One region of the Blastococcus sp. SYSU DS0539 genome, then DNA from elsewhere that is predicted to be linked to it. Evidence: riboswitches for the same ligand, from Rfam matches in the RefSeq annotation. Region 1 holds a riboswitch; the other holds the start of a gene.
What was found. A riboswitch is a leader RNA that binds a small molecule or an ion and turns the genes downstream of it on or off. The one in region 1 is predicted to bind cyclic di-AMP.

Region 1 (7,210 bases):
CGCCGCCGGCCCGGATCGGGGAAGGGAACACGATGCTCGCGCGCACCTGGTCGCGGCTCGCCGCCGCGGCGCGGCGCGGGACGGTGGTGGCCGTCCTCGCGGCCTGCGCGGTGCTGCTGCTGCCCGCGGGGCCGGTGGCCGCCGCGCCCAGCGACCAGCCGGGCGGCACCTCGGGCGTGCTGGACAGCCGTGACCTGGACCGGCTGCAGCGGCGCGCCGCCGAGGTCCAGCAGGACCTCCGGGCACGGCAGGACGACGTCGTCGCCGCCCGCGCGGCGCTCGCCGAGGCGCAGGTGGGGGTGGAGGAGGCGCAGGCGGTGCTCGCCGACGCCCAGGGCGTGCTGGCCGGCTTCCAGCGCGAGGTGGCCGGCTACGCCTCGGCCGTCTACCGGGACGGCGGCGGGCTCACCCCGCTGACCCTCCTGCTCAGCGCGGGCGATCCCGGTGAAGTGCTCTCCGCCATGGGGTTCCTCGCCGCCGTCGACGCGCACGCCGCCGAGATCATCGGGATCGCGGAGGGGCACCGGCGGGACGCCCTGGACCGGCAGCAGCGGGCCCGGGCCGCGCTCGAGCAGGCGCAGGCGCGGGCCGACGAGGTCAGCGCCCGGGTCGCCGAGCTTGAGGCGTCCGCGGACGCGGTCACCGCGGAGCTCGACGAGGCGCTGCAGGTCGTCGATCGCCAGCTGGCCCGGCTGCAGCGCGAGCAGGTGGAGGTCAACGAGCAGACGGCGGCCAGCTGGCGGGCCTACGTGGACCAGCTGCGCGCCGCGGGCGTCGACGGCCTGCCGGCCGCCGCGCTGCGCGACCCGGCGCGCGGCCTGCCGGACCGCCTGGCGCCCGTGGGGGCCACCGGGGGTGGTGCCCAGCGCGGGGTGGCGCAGCTGCCCGGGCAGCCGACCTCGCTGCTGGTGCTGCCCGCCGAGACGCTGGCGGCGGTGAGCGCGGCGATGGAGGCGCTGGGCCGGCCGTACGCCCCGGGGACGGCGGGGCCCGACTCCTGGGACTGCGGCACCCTCGTGCAGGCGGCGTACCAGGGGGCCGGCGTCCCGCTGCCGGCGACGCAGGGCGAGCTGTTCGCGACCACCACCCCCGTGGCCGCCGCCGACGTGCTCCCCGGAGACCTCGTCTTCCTCGGCTCCGGCGAGGCCGGGCTCGGACACGTGGGGATCGCCCTGGACCCGCGGACGATGCTCGCCGCCGACGCCCGGGCCGGCGCCGTCGTGGTGCGGACCCTGCCGGCCGACCAGGTGCTGGCCGTCGGCCGGCCGAGCCTGGGCCGGCGGCCCGCCGTCCCCGTCCCCGGGCCGGCCGCGGGCGCCCTGCGGACCGAGTGCGGCAACACCGTCTACCCGCCGAGCTACGACGGCGGCCGGGCCTGGGGCGGGTACCCCAACGGGCTCATCCCGCCCAGCGCGATGTGCCCGCTGGGCGTCGGCGGGCACTCGCTGCGCTGCGACGCGGCGGCGGCGTACCGGGCCATGGCCACCGCCTTCACGTCCGCGTTCGGGGTTCCGCTCTGCCTCACCGACTCCTACCGCAGCTACGCCGGCCAGGTGCGGCTGTACGGGGAGAAGCCGGCCCTCGCCGCGATCCCCGGCACGAGCAACCACGGCTGGGGTCTCGCCGTGGACCTGTGCGGCGGCGTCCAGACCTTCGGCACGCCGCAGTACGCCTGGATGGTGGCAAACGCCGGCCGGTTCGGCTTCCTGCACCCCACCTGGGCCGATCCCGGGAACGGGCGCGAGGAGCCCTGGCACTGGGAGTACGCGGGCACCTGAGCCCCCCGGGCGCGCGCCGGACGGCGGCGCGGCGGAAATGTCGGTGTCTCCTCCTACCGTGCGGAACGACTCACGGAGGAGAAGAAGCGATGCTCATCGACTGCGACACCTGCACCGTCCGGGGGACCGGCTGCGCCGACTGCGTGGTGACCGTCCTGCTCGGCGCCCCACCGGGATGGCAGGGGACCGACCCGGTGGTGGTCCCGATGACCGGCCGCGCCCGGGGCGGGTCGGCGGCGGCCGCGGAGGACGTCGTGGTGCCGCCGCCAGGCGTGGTGGTGGAGTTCGACGACGTCGAGCGCCGGGCCGTGCGGGCGCTGGCCGACGGTGGCCTGGTGCCACCCCTGCGGCATCCGGACGGCTCCGACGGGCACGGCGGCGAGGGGTCCGGACGGCGCACGGGCTGATCGATCCGTGCCCGTCGGGGTGGCCCGGCGTTCACCCGACCGGGTGAATGCGCAGGTAGGCGCGCCGTGCCGGGCGGGACGCCCGCCACACACGTGTCAGCTGTTGCCGTTTGTCACAGGCGCATCACGGTCGTTATGGTCGTCGCCGTTCGGCCGGGTGGTCGTCATCCGTCGATGGATGGCCTCGACCGGACACCGCCTAATCACCGCGCGGCGTGCAGCACCGGCGCCCGGGGTGTACCGGGGACCCACCGCACTTCTGGGGTGAGTTCTCCCGCGGCCGGTTCGCCGGCCCGTGGGGGATAGGGCCAGTCTTCCCAGCCCGAACCCGTCAGCTAACTCGGTCGGCGGTTGCAGTGGAAGAAACGGAGAGCCGCCGCACGTGGCGACCCCTCACGCACTACTGACGCACGCCCCCGAACAGCTTCTCGCCGCCGGCCGGCGCAGCTCGTCGAGCGCCCGCCGCTTCGGCCCCCTCCGCTCCGGCCTGCTGGTCGGCGCCGCCGCCGCCCTGACCGTCACCGTCCTCCCCGGCGCCGCGAGCGCCGTCCCCGGCACGGCCGACGAGGTCGCGGCCGAGGTGGCCCGGGCCAGCCATGAGCTCGAGGTCGCCTCCGAGGAGCTGAACGAGGCGCGGGTCGCCCTGGACCGCCACCGGGACGACGCCGAGGCGGCGACCGAGGCGGCCGCAGCGGCCCAGGTCCGGCTCGACGCCCTCGACGGCCAGATCCGCCGGCTCGCCCGCAGCGCCTACACCGGCAGGGGCATGTCGCAGCTCGACATCCTGCTGTCCAGCGACTCCGCTGACCAGCTGGTGTCCCAGCTCGGCACCCTCGACGCGATCGCCGGGCACACCAACGCGGTGCTCTCCGAGGCGTCGCTGGCGTCCGAGGACGCGGAGGAGTCCCGGGACGCCGCCGCAGCGTCCGCCGCCGACGCCCAGCGCGTGGTGGACGAGATCGCCGCGAAGCAGGAGGACCTCGAGTCGAGGATCGCCGACTACCAGCGGCGGTACGACGCGCTCACCGCGCCGCAGCAGGCCGAGGTGGCCCGGGCCCACGGCGGCGACAGCCTGCCGGCGCCGGCGCCCAGCGGCGTCATCGCTCCCAGCGCCGCCGCCCAGGTGGCCGTGAACACGGCCCTGGCCCAGCTCGGCGATCCCTACGTCTGGGGTGCCGGTGGGCCGAACGCCTTCGACTGCTCGGGGCTGACGTCCTACGCCTACGCCGCCGCGGGCGTGACCCTGCCGCACTCCAGCAGGTCGCAGTCCCAGATGGGCAAGGCCGTCTCCCGCAGCGAGCTGCAGCCCGGCGACCTGGTGTTCTTCTACAGCCCGGTCAGCCACGTGGGCATGTACATCGGCAACGGCCAGATGGTGCACGCCTCCACCTCCGGCCAGCCGGTGAAGGTGGCCGGCGTGGATTCGATGGGCGGCTACAACGGCGCCCGGCGGATCGCCGGCTGACGGCATCCGTGCCACGAGGGCCGGCGACCTCTTCGGAGGTCGCCGGCCCTCGCCGTCTCCCGGGCGAGCGGGACGGCGCACCTAGGATCGGCCGGGTGAACCGGGGAGGGCGGCCAGACGCTCGGGCCGCGCTGGTCACGGCGGTCGTGCTCGGGATCGCCCTCGCCGTCGCCATCGCCGTCCGCACGCCGTGGGACGTGCTGCCCGAGCCGCCCGGCGGCTACACGGCTCCCGACCCCTCCGCGGGGCTGCCTCCCGCGCAGCTGGACCGGGCGGAGGCGTTCGCGGCCGCGCTCCGCCCCGCCTCGCTGCTCTCCCTGGCGCTGAGCCTGGCCGTCTCGGCGGCCCTCGGCCTGACCCGGCTCGGCGGGCGGCTGGTGCGTGCCGTGGCCGCACCGTTCGGCGGCCGGTGGTTCGTCCAGGTGTTGGTGGGGGTGCCGGCCCTCGTGGTCGTCGGTCGCCTGGTGACCCTCCCGGTGTCCGCCTACGCCGAGACCGTCCGGCACCGGTACGGCCTCTCCACCCGCGGGTGGGGGCTCTGGCTGCGCGACGTCGCCGTCTCGGTGGCCATCAGCGCGGCGATCAGCGCCGCGGTCGTCCTCGCCGTCCTGTGGCTGGTCCGCCGGGCCCCGCGCACCTGGTGGGCCTGGGCAGGGGGGGCGGCGGCCGCGCTGGTCGTCGTCGGCTCGTTCCTCTACCCGGTCGTCATCGAGCCGGCGTTCAACACCTTCACGCCGCTTCCGGCTGGCGAGCTGCGCACCGAGCTGCTCGCGCTGGCCGAGGAGAACGGCACCCCGGTGCAGGACGTCCTGGTCTCCGACGCCTCGCGCCGGACCACGGCCCTGAACGCCTACGTCTCCGGCTTCGGGTCGACCCGGCGGATCGTCCTGTACGACACGGTGCTCGCCGAGCTGCCGGACGCGGAGATCGAGTCGATCGTCGCCCACGAGCTCGGGCACGTGGCCACCGACGACGTGCTCACCGGCACGCTCATGGGCGCCCTCGGTGCCGGGGCGGCCACCGCGCTGGCCGGATGGCTGCTGACGTCGACGCGCCTGGTGCGGCGCGCGGGCGCGGACTCACCCGGCGATCCGCGCGTCGTGCCGCTGCTGCTCTTCCTGGTGGCGGTCGGCGGGCTGATCGCCACCCCGGTGCAGAACCTGGTGTCCCGGCAGATCGAGGAACGGGCCGATCTCCGCGCCCTGGACCTCACCCGGGACCCGGAGGCCTTCATCGGCATGCAGCAACGGCTGGCGACGTCGAACCTCGCCGACCCCGATCCGCCGGCCGCCTGGCACTGGTTCTTCGGCAGCCACCCGACCGCGGCCGAGCGCATCGCCATGGCCGAGGACTGGCTGCTCCTGGAGGGACCATGACCCGCACGCTGGTCGTCACGAACGACTTCCCGCCCCGGCAGGGTGGCATCCAGACGTTCGTCGCGGCGCTGCTCGCCCGCCGTCCGCCGGACTCGCTGGTCGTGCTGGCGTCGGACTCGCCCGGCTCGGCCGAGCACGACCTTGCGCTGCCGTACCCCGTGGTGCGCCGCCCGACGGGAATGCTGCTGCCGACGCGGGCCACCGCCCGGGCGGCCGTCGAACTCGTCGACCGGTTCGGTTGCGACACCGCGTTCTTCGGTGCGGCCGCACCGCTGGGCCTGCTGGCCCCCACCCTGCGCGCGGCGGGCGTGCGGCACCTCGTCGGCGCCACCCACGGGCACGAGACGGGCTGGGTCGCCCTGCCGGGGAGCCGCCAGGTGATGCAGCGGATCGCCGCGGGCCTCGACGTGGTCACCTACATCAGCGAGTACACCCGGGACCGGCTCGCGCCGGCGCTCGGCAGCCGCGCCCGGCTGGCCCAGCTCTCCCCGGGTGTGGACGTCGACCGGTTCACCCCGGAGGCCGACGGGGCAGCGGTGCGCGACCGGTACGGGCTGGGCGAGGCGCCGGTGGTGGTCTGCGTCTCCCGGCTGGTCCCGCGCAAGGGCCAGGACGTGCTCGTGGCGGCCTGGCCGCAGGTCCTCGCCCGGCACCCCGGCGCCCGGTTGCTGCTGGTCGGCGGCGGCCCGGCCGAGGCATCCCTCCGCCGCGCCGTGGCCCGGGCGGGGCTCCAGGACTCGGTGGTCCTCACCGGCCCCGTCGGGCACGGGCAGCTGCCCGCGCACTACGCGGCGGGCGACGTCTTCGCGATGCCCTGCCGCACCCGTCGCGGCGGGCTGGACGTCGAGGGGCTCGGGATGGTGTTCCTCGAGGCGGCGGCCTGCGCCCGGCCCGTGGTCGCCGGGACCTCCGGTGGGGCGCCGGAGGCGGTGCAGGAGGGCGTCACCGGCCACGTCGTCGACCCGCGCTCACCCGCTGCCGTGGCGGCCGCCCTGAACGGCCTGCTGGACGATCCGGACCGGGCCCGCGCCCTGGGGTCCGCCGGCCGGGCCTGGGTCGAGCAGCGGTGGTCGTGGTCGACCATCGCGGCCGACTTCGCCCACCTGCTCGAGCCCTGAACGCACCGGGCCCCGTCCCACCGGTGGTGGGACGGGGCCCGGTCGGGCGGCGGGCTCAGCGGGTGTAGAGCGCGTCCACCTCGGAGCCGAACTGCTTCATGACGACGTTCCGCTTCAGCTTGAGGCTCGGGGTCAGCATCCCGTTGTCCTCGGTGAAGTCGGTGTCCAGCACGGTGAACTTCTTGATCGCCTCGGCCTGCGACACCGCCTTGTTGGCGTCCTTGACCGCGGCGTCGAGCTCGGCCTGCAGGTCGGCGTCCTCCCGCACCTGCGCGACCGTGAGGTCGGCCGGCTTGCCCTTGGACTCCAGCCACTGCGGCAGGGCTTCCTCGTCGAGGGTGATCAGTGCGGCGATGAACGGCCGCGCGTCGCCGACGACGATGCACTGGCTGACCAGGCGGTGCGCCCGCAGCCGGTCCTCGAGCACCGCCGGGGCGACGTTCTTGCCGCCCGCGGTCACCAGGATCTCCTTCTTGCGACCGGTGATCTTGATGAAGCCGTCGTCGTCGATCTCGCCGATGTCGCCGGTGTGGAACCAGCCGTCGGCGTCGATCGCCTCCCGGGTGGCCTGCTCGTTCTTCCAGTAGCCGCGCATGACCACGCCGCCGCGCAGCAGGATCTCGCCGTCCTCGGCGATCGCGGCGGAGACGCCCGGCAGCGGCCGGCCGACGGTGCCGATGCGGAAGGCGTCCTCGTGGTTGACGGAGGCGGCGGCGGTGGTCTCGGTGAGGCCGTAGCCCTCGAACACCGGGACGCCGATGCCGCGGAAGAAGTGGCCGAGCCGCTCGCCGAGCGGCGCACCGCCGGAGATGGCGCCGAGGCACCGCCCGCCGAGCGCGGCCCGCAGCTTCCCGTAGACGAGCTTGTCGAACAGCGCGTGCTGCAGCCGCAGGCCGATCCCGGCACCACCGCTGTCCTGGGCGCGCGACCAGTCGATGGCCACCTGGGCGGCCCGGTCGAAGATCTTGCCCTTGCCGTCGCCCTCGGCCTTCGCCTTGGCCTGGTTGTAGACCTTCTCGAACACCCGCGGGACGGCCAGCACGAACGTCGGCTTGAACCCGCCGAG
Region 2 (7,210 bases), on a different contig from region 1:
GGTCAGCCCGGATCCGCCAGCCAGGCCTCCACCCGGTCCAGCTCGGCATGGGTCAGCCCGAGCAGGAGGTCCGGCGCCACGACGAGCACCTGCCCGTGGGCGGCCAGCCACTCGCTGGTGTCCTCGGCCTGCTCGGCGAGGTCGTCGTCGATCCACACGATGCGCCGGCCGGGCTCGGCCTCGGCGACCGCCCGGGCGGCGGCCAGCTTCCACCACCCGGAGATGCCGCCGAACCGGCCGCCGAAGCCGGTGGGGAGCACGTCCCGGCTGTGCGTCCGCAGCCCGCGCGGCAGGCCCATCGGCTCGGCGAGGAGCCGGTCGGCCTGCTCCGTCCACGTGGTCAGCCACTGCAGCTCCACCCGCCCGGAGTCGTGCCACTCGCGCAGCCGGGCGGCGACCGAGGGGTCCCAGGACAGCACGTAACCGTTGTAGGTCCCGCGCCGCCAGCCCTCCGGCAGGTCACGGCGGAGGGCGTTGAGCACGCCGTCGACGTCCAGCAGCAGGACGGGCGGGGGAGCGGTCATGGGAGAGGCCTACCCGGCGGCGCCGCGGCCGCACCCGAGCCTTGCCCACCGCACCCGCTACGTCGCCGCGCTGCTCCGGCTACCGGTCACCCAGGAAGTCGTACGGATCGCGGTCGGTCACGGCACGCACGGACGTCGTCCAGCGACGTCGGACGGCCCGCTCCGGCGGATCGCTTCCTGGGATGTTCCCTCCGTCCTCGCGGGGGATTCCAACGTAGGGAGAGCAGGATGCGGTACAGCAGCGCAGCGACGGGAGCGGCCGCGGCCATCGCGCTGGTCGTCGTGTCGCCGACGGCGGCAGGTGCCGACGGCGGCGGGAAGCACCACCACCCCGGTGAGCCCGTCACCACCGTCGCCACCGGGCTGGACGGACCCCGCCAGCTGAGCGAGTACAAGGGCCACCGGCTTCTCGTCGCCGAGTCCGACACCGGTGAGGTCACCTGGATCGACCCGCGCCGGGGCACCACGCGGACGATCCTCAGCGGCCTGGGCAACGCGCAGGGCGTCGACTACGTGCGCGGGCTGATCTACGTCGCGGTCGGCGAGTTCGTCCCCCCGCCGCCGGAGGAGGGCTCCCCGCCGGCCGACGTGCCGGCCGACGTGCCCAGCCAGGTGCTCATCGAGGCGACGCCGGGCGGGGAGATCCTGCGGACCTGGGACCTGCTCCAGTACGAGCTCGACAACAACCCCGACGGCCAGGAGCAGTTCGTCGACGGCGAGCCGTTCGAGACGCTGTCCAACCCGTTCGCGGTGCTCGCCCAGCCGCACCGGATCCTCGTCTCCGACGCGGGCGCGAACGCCGTCCTCTCCATCGACCGGAAGTCCGGCGAGATCAGCACCTTCTTCGTCCCGCCGGTGGTCACCGACGTCGACGGGTGCGCGGAGGCGTTCAACAACCCGGACACCGTCGGCTGCGACTCGGTGCCCACGGAGATCACCGAGGGGCCGGACGGGAAGATCTACGTCGGCACGCTCGGCGCCGAGGTGCCGGGTGCGGGCCGGGTCTACGTGCTCGACAAGCACGGCCACCAGGTCGACGTCATCGCGGATCTGACCAGCGTCACCGGGGTCGCCGTGGACCACAAGGGCACGGTCTACGTCTCGAACGTGCTCGAGGGCATGCCGATGGGTGAGGGCCCGCCGCCGGCGGACTTCGACCCGTCGACGGTCGGCGAGGTCACCCGGATCGCCCGGGACGGCTCGCGCGCCACGGCCGACGTCACCATGCCGACCGGGCTGGAGGTCGAGGGCCGCGACCTGTACGCCTCGGCGTGGAGCATCGCCGGCTTCCTGGGCATGCCCTCGGCCGGTGAGATCCAGCGGATCTCCCCGAGCGCCTTCGTGAGCGCGGCTCCCTGATCCGGCGCAGCAGACCGTGATGGCGGTCGGGGGGCCCGGGGGCCGCCCGCCCGCCCACGCCGTTCCCGGGCCGGGTCAGGGCAGGCCGGCGTGCGGAACGGCGACCTGCCTCGACACCAGCACCGCCTCGCGCACCGGCGCCCGCGTGTGCTCGTAGAAGTCCGGTGCGCAGCACATGAGCAGCGTGCGGCCGTCCTCGCCGCCCAGCGCGCAGGCGTAGACGCCCATCCCGGCCGGCGCGGCGATCTCCGCCACGATCGTCCCGCCGGGTGCGATGCGCAGCACCCGCGAACCGAAGCCGTCGGCGACCCAGACGTGCCCGTCGGCGTCCAGGGTGCAGCCGTCCGGGGCGACGACGACCTGCCCCATCAGCTCCTCGACCGAGTCGCCCACCGGCTCCGCACCGAGGGACGCCCACACCCGCTGCTCGCCCAGCGAGCCGTCCGGGCCGATCGCGAAGGCGGAGAAGCGGTTGCCCCACGTCTCACCGACGATCAGCGTCGCGCCGTCCGGGGTGATCACCGAGCCGTTCGGGAAACGCAGCCCCTCGGCCACCACGGTGACCGTGCCGTCCGGGTCGACCCGCTTGAGGGACGCCGGGGCCGGCGCCCCGCCGCCCATCAGGTCGAAGCCGAAGTCGCCCACGAACGCCCGGCCGGACGCGTCGACCACCATGTCGTTGAGAAGGCCGGTGCACACGTCGGAGAGGTCGGCGTGCGTCGACACCTCGCCGTCGGTGACCCGCAGCAGCCGGTGGTCCTTCATCGACACCACGAGCAGCGAGCCGTCCGGCAGCCAGCCCAGCCCCGACGGCTGGTTCTCCACCTCCAGGACGACGGTCTCCGCGCCGCCCTCGGCCGGCACCCGGCTCACGGTGTGCCGGTAGAAGTCCGACACCCACCACTGCCCGTCGCGCCACCGCGGCCCCTCGAAGTAGGAGCCGCCCTCCAGCACCGTCCGGAACTCTCGATCAGCCATGGAGCGGCACGCTATGCCTCTCCGTGCCCGCCGACGAGACGGACGGCGACGTCGCGACCTCGGGTTTCCCGTCCCGAGGGCTGGGCACGGCTCGGGGCATGGCGACGGAAGACGCGCACCGATGAGCGTCCGGAGCGTCCTCGAGCGCGCGGTCGGCGCCGTCGGGCGGTGGCAGATGCTCGATGCGCCCGGCTACCAGGTCGAGCACGGGATCTCGCTGACATTCCTGCTCGCCGGCCGGTACGCCCGCCCGCTGCAGGACCTCCTGCACGGCGTCTGGCTGGGGCATCCGGTGCACCCGTTCCTCGTCGCCGTGCCGATCGGGTCCTGGAGCGCGGCGGCGCTGCTCGACGGGCTCGACGCGACCGGCCGCGGCGGGCCGGGCGCCGGGCAGGCGGCGCGCACGGTCGTCGGAGTGGGGATCGCGGGTGCGGTGGGCGCCGCCGCGACCGGGCTGACCGACTGGCAGCACGCCCACGACGAGGCCCGCCGCGTCGGCCTGGTGCACGCGGCCCTCAACAGCACCGCGCTGGCGCTCTACGCCTGGTCGTTCGCCGACCGCGGCCGCGGCCGCGCGGTGCGGGCCCGGGTGACCGCCGCCGCCGGCTACACCGTCGTCCTGGCCAGCGGCTACCTCGGCGGCGTCCTCTCCTACCGGCACCGGCTCGGCGTCGACCACGCCGGAGGCAGCCGATCGCCGCGCACGTTCACCCAGGTCGCGCGGCTCGCCGACCTCCCGGACGGCGAGCCGTTCGCCGTCGACGCCGATGGCGTCCCGGTGGTGCTGGTCCGCACCGACGGCGCGGTCCGCGCGGTCGGCGGGCGCTGCCCGCACATGGGTGGCCCGCTGGGGGAGGGCTGGCTGCACCGCGACGAGCTCGTCTGCCCGTGGCACGGCTCCCGGTTCGACCTCGACACCGGGTCCCCGGCCCAGGGCCCGTCCACCGCACCGCTGCCCTGCTACGACACCCGCGTCCGCGACGGCGCGGTCGAGGTCCGGCGGCGGGCCCGGTGGCGCAGCCCGACGGCGATCACCACGGCCGAGGAGGCATCCCGATGAAGGCCGACGAGGTCCTGATCGCGCACCACGACGTGCTGCGCGGGCTGCTCCGCGAGCTGGCGGAGAGCCCCGCTGCGGACGTCGACCGGCGCGAGGAGCTCCGCGACCGCTTCCTCCGCGAGATCGAGATCCACGCCCAGATCGAGGACGAGCTGTTCTACCCCGCCGTCCCCGACGTCTCCCCGCTGCTGGCCCTCGCGCACGCCGAGCACCGGCAGATCGACGACCAGGTCGCCACCGTCATGCGGATGGACGTCACCGATCCGGAGTTCGCCACCGAGGTGCGCATGCTGGAGAAGACGGTGCGCCACCACACGATGGAGGAGGAGCAGCGGATGTTCCCCCAGTCGCACGCCCTCGGCGAGGAGCGCCTCGAGCAGCTCGGCGATCAGCTGCGCGCGCGGCAGCAGGAGCTGGCCGAGTCCGGCGGCATGCGGCTCATGGTGCGGCTGAAGCGGGCGACCCTCCGCTCCCGATAGCGGTGCGGACGGTGCCCGGTCGTGCGCGCACGACCGGGCACCGTCCGCAGCCGGGATCAGACGACGCGGCGGGCGGTGTTGTAGCCCCACATCGAGTCGACCGGGACGACCGCCACCGGCTGGCCGAAGGTCGACGAGTGCACCATCAGCCCGTCGCCGATGTACATGCCGACGTGGCCCACCGGGTCGTAGAAGAAGATCAGGTCACCGGGCTGCAGGTTCGCCCGGTCGACGTGGACGCCCGCCGTCGCCTGGACCCGCGAGGTCCGCGGGATCTCCACGCCCGCGGCCTGGTAGGCCGACCAGGTCAGACCCGAGCAGTCGTAACCGCCGGGGCCGGTGCCGCCCCAGACGTAGGGCTTGCCCTGCTGGGCGAGCGCGGTCTCCACCGCGACCTGGGCGGCGTGCGTCGGTGCGGCGACCGGGGCGACGGTCACGGTGACCGCACCGCCGGTGTCACCCGCGCCGGCGGCGGCAGCGGGCAGCGGGGAGAGGGCGATGCCCGCTCCGGTGACGAGGGCGAGCGCCGCCCCGCGGAGGGACCGGCGGGTGATCGAGGACGTGCGAGTAGTCGTCATGGACGACGGGTTCTCCTGTTCTCCGACAACCGCCTACCGGGTTAGCTGACGGGTTCGGGCGGGGAACTCGCCCGGCGCTCCCGGGCATGCCGGACGCGCTTCACCCCAGTGCTGCGGTGGGTCCCCGGTCCAGGCGGCGGGATGTGCTCCGACGCCCGGTTCGGCGGTGTCCGCGCGGGTGTCACCGGGGGTGGTGACGACGGGAGCCCGGGCGGACCGGCGACGACGCTAGGCATGTCACGGAAAGGTCACAAAGCGGGCCGCACGGCGTCTGCGCGGCTCCGGCGGGAGGACGACGGAGCCCGGCCGGAACCGCGACTCGCGAGCGGACCTCGGCTGATCCCGGTATGGCGTCCGGCTGTGCTCCGGCCGATCCTCACACCGCGCGATCACCCGCTTACTTCGCGGTTCGCGGCATGCCTGCACTCTCCGTCCACGATCGCGTGCGATCCGGATCCCCGGCGACCGGCCTGGTGACCGTCGCCGCGACCCGTCGGAACCGCGTGCGAGCATCGCCGGGTGGCCCGTCTGCTGATCGCCAACCGCGGCGAGATCGCCGTCCGCATCGCCCGCGCGGCGGCCGCGGAGGGGATGACGTCGGTCGCCGTCACGGCCGCCGACGAGCCCGGCGCCCCGCACCTCGCCGCCGCCGATGAGACGCACCTCCTCCCCGGCAGCGGCCCCGCCGCGCACCTCGACGCCGCGGCGGTCGCGCAGGCCGCCCGCGCCGCCGGCTGCGAGCTGATCCACCCCGGCTACGGCTTCCTCTCCGAGGACCCGGCGCTGCCGCGGGCCGCCGAGGACGCCGGCGGGAGGCTGACCGTCGTCGGCCCCGGCGCCGCCGTCCTGGCGACGCTCGGCGACAAGGTGCTCGCCCGCGAGGCCGCCGAGGCCGCCGGCGTCCCGGTTCCGCGGGGCACCAGCGACGCCACGACCGAGAGGGTCGCCGGCCTGCTCGACGCCACCGGCGCGGTGATGCTCAAGGCGCGGTTCGGCGGCGGCGGCCGGGCCACCCGAATCCTCCGCCGGGGCGACGACGTCACCGCCGCCTTCGCGCAGGTCGCCGACGAGGCCCGCGTCGCCTTCGGCACCGATGCGCTGCTCGCCGAGGAACTGGTCGAGGGCGCCCGGCACGTCGAGGTCCAGGTGCTCGGCGACGCCGGCGCCGACGTCGTCGTCCTCGGGGACCGGGACTGCTCGCTGCAGCGCCGCCGGCAGAAGGTCGTCGAGATCGCCCCGGCGCCGAACCTGCCCGGTGCGGTCCGGAAGCAGCTGCACGACGCCGCGGCGGCGCTCGCCCGGCACGTCGGCCTCCGCGGGCTGGCCACCGTCGAGTTCCTCGTCCCGGCCGGCGACCCCGGGCGGTTCGTCTTCCTCGAGTGCAACCCGCGCCTGCAGGTGGAGCACACCGTCACCGAGGAGGTTCTGGGCCTGGACCTGGTGCGGTTGCAGCTGCGCGTCGCGGCCGGCGCCACCCTCGCCGACCTCGGGCTCGCCGACGGCCCGCCCCGCGCCGTCGGGTGCGCCGTCCAGGCCCGGGTCAACGCCGAGACACTGACCGCCGACGGCGCCGTCGTCCCCTCCGCGGGCACGATCGGGTCGCTCACCCTGCCCGGCGGCCCCGGCGTGCGCGTCGACACCGCCGCCCGGCCGGGCACCGAGGTCAGCCCGCGCTACGACCCGCTGCTCGCCAAGGTGGTCGTGCACGAGCGGCTCGGCGGGCTCGTCGAGGCGCTGGCGCACCTGCACCGCGCACTGGCCGAGGTCGAGGTCCGCGGCGTCGCCACCAACACCGGCTTCCTGCGGGCGCTGCTCACCCACCCCGAGGTCACCGGGGCCACCACCACGTTCGTCGACGACCACCTCGCCGAGCTCGCGCCGGCCGCCACGGCGCCCATCGAGGAGGCCGGCGGGCAGCAGGGGCTCCGCGCTCCCGTCCCCGGCACGGTCGTCGCGATCGAGGCCGGGCCCGGCGCGACGGTCGAGCCCGGCGGAGCGGTCGTCGTGCTCGAGGCGATGAAGATGGAGCACGTCGTCGCGCTGCCGGCCGGGGGCACCGTCCGGCGGGTCGCGGTGCGCGTCGGCGAGACCGTCCGCGAGGGGCAGCTGCTCGCCGACGTCGAGCACGCCGCATCCGGCGAGGAGGAGCAGCTCCGCGAGCTGGACCTCGACGCCGACCGCCCCGACCTCGCCGAGGTCCGCCGCCGCCACGAGATCGGTTTGGACGCCCAC

Region 2: linked by a shared signal. The riboswitch ahead of ACI790_RS01295 (C40 family peptidase) and the one ahead of ACI790_RS12040 (NlpC/P60 family protein) in region 1 are both predicted to bind cyclic di-AMP.

What each region holds. Positions count from the first base shown of each region.
Region 1 covers NZ_JBJHAF010000008.1:146,209-153,418, forward strand. The annotation lists gene ACI790_RS12030 (D-alanyl-D-alanine carboxypeptidase family protein) at 33-1,778, shown strand; gene ACI790_RS12035 (hypothetical protein) at 1,868-2,185, shown strand; cyclic di-AMP (ydaO/yuaA leader) riboswitch at 2,372-2,550, shown strand; gene ACI790_RS12040 (NlpC/P60 family protein) at 2,568-3,650, shown strand; gene ACI790_RS12045 (M48 family metallopeptidase) at 3,746-5,026, shown strand; gene ACI790_RS12050 (glycosyltransferase family 4 protein) at 5,023-6,144, shown strand; gene ACI790_RS12055 (AMP-dependent synthetase/ligase) at 6,200-7,210, opposite strand, start outside.
Region 2 covers NZ_JBJHAF010000001.1:288,714-295,923, forward strand. The annotation lists gene ACI790_RS01270 (HAD domain-containing protein) at 3-524, opposite strand; gene ACI790_RS01275 (ScyD/ScyE family protein) at 753-1,883, shown strand; gene ACI790_RS01280 (SMP-30/gluconolactonase/LRE family protein) at 1,959-2,861, opposite strand; gene ACI790_RS01285 (Rieske 2Fe-2S domain-containing protein) at 2,983-3,921, shown strand; gene ACI790_RS01290 (hemerythrin domain-containing protein) at 3,918-4,400, shown strand; gene ACI790_RS01295 (C40 family peptidase) at 4,457-4,978, opposite strand; cyclic di-AMP (ydaO/yuaA leader) riboswitch at 4,994-5,127, opposite strand; gene ACI790_RS01300 (carboxyl transferase domain-containing protein) at 5,498-7,210, shown strand, end outside.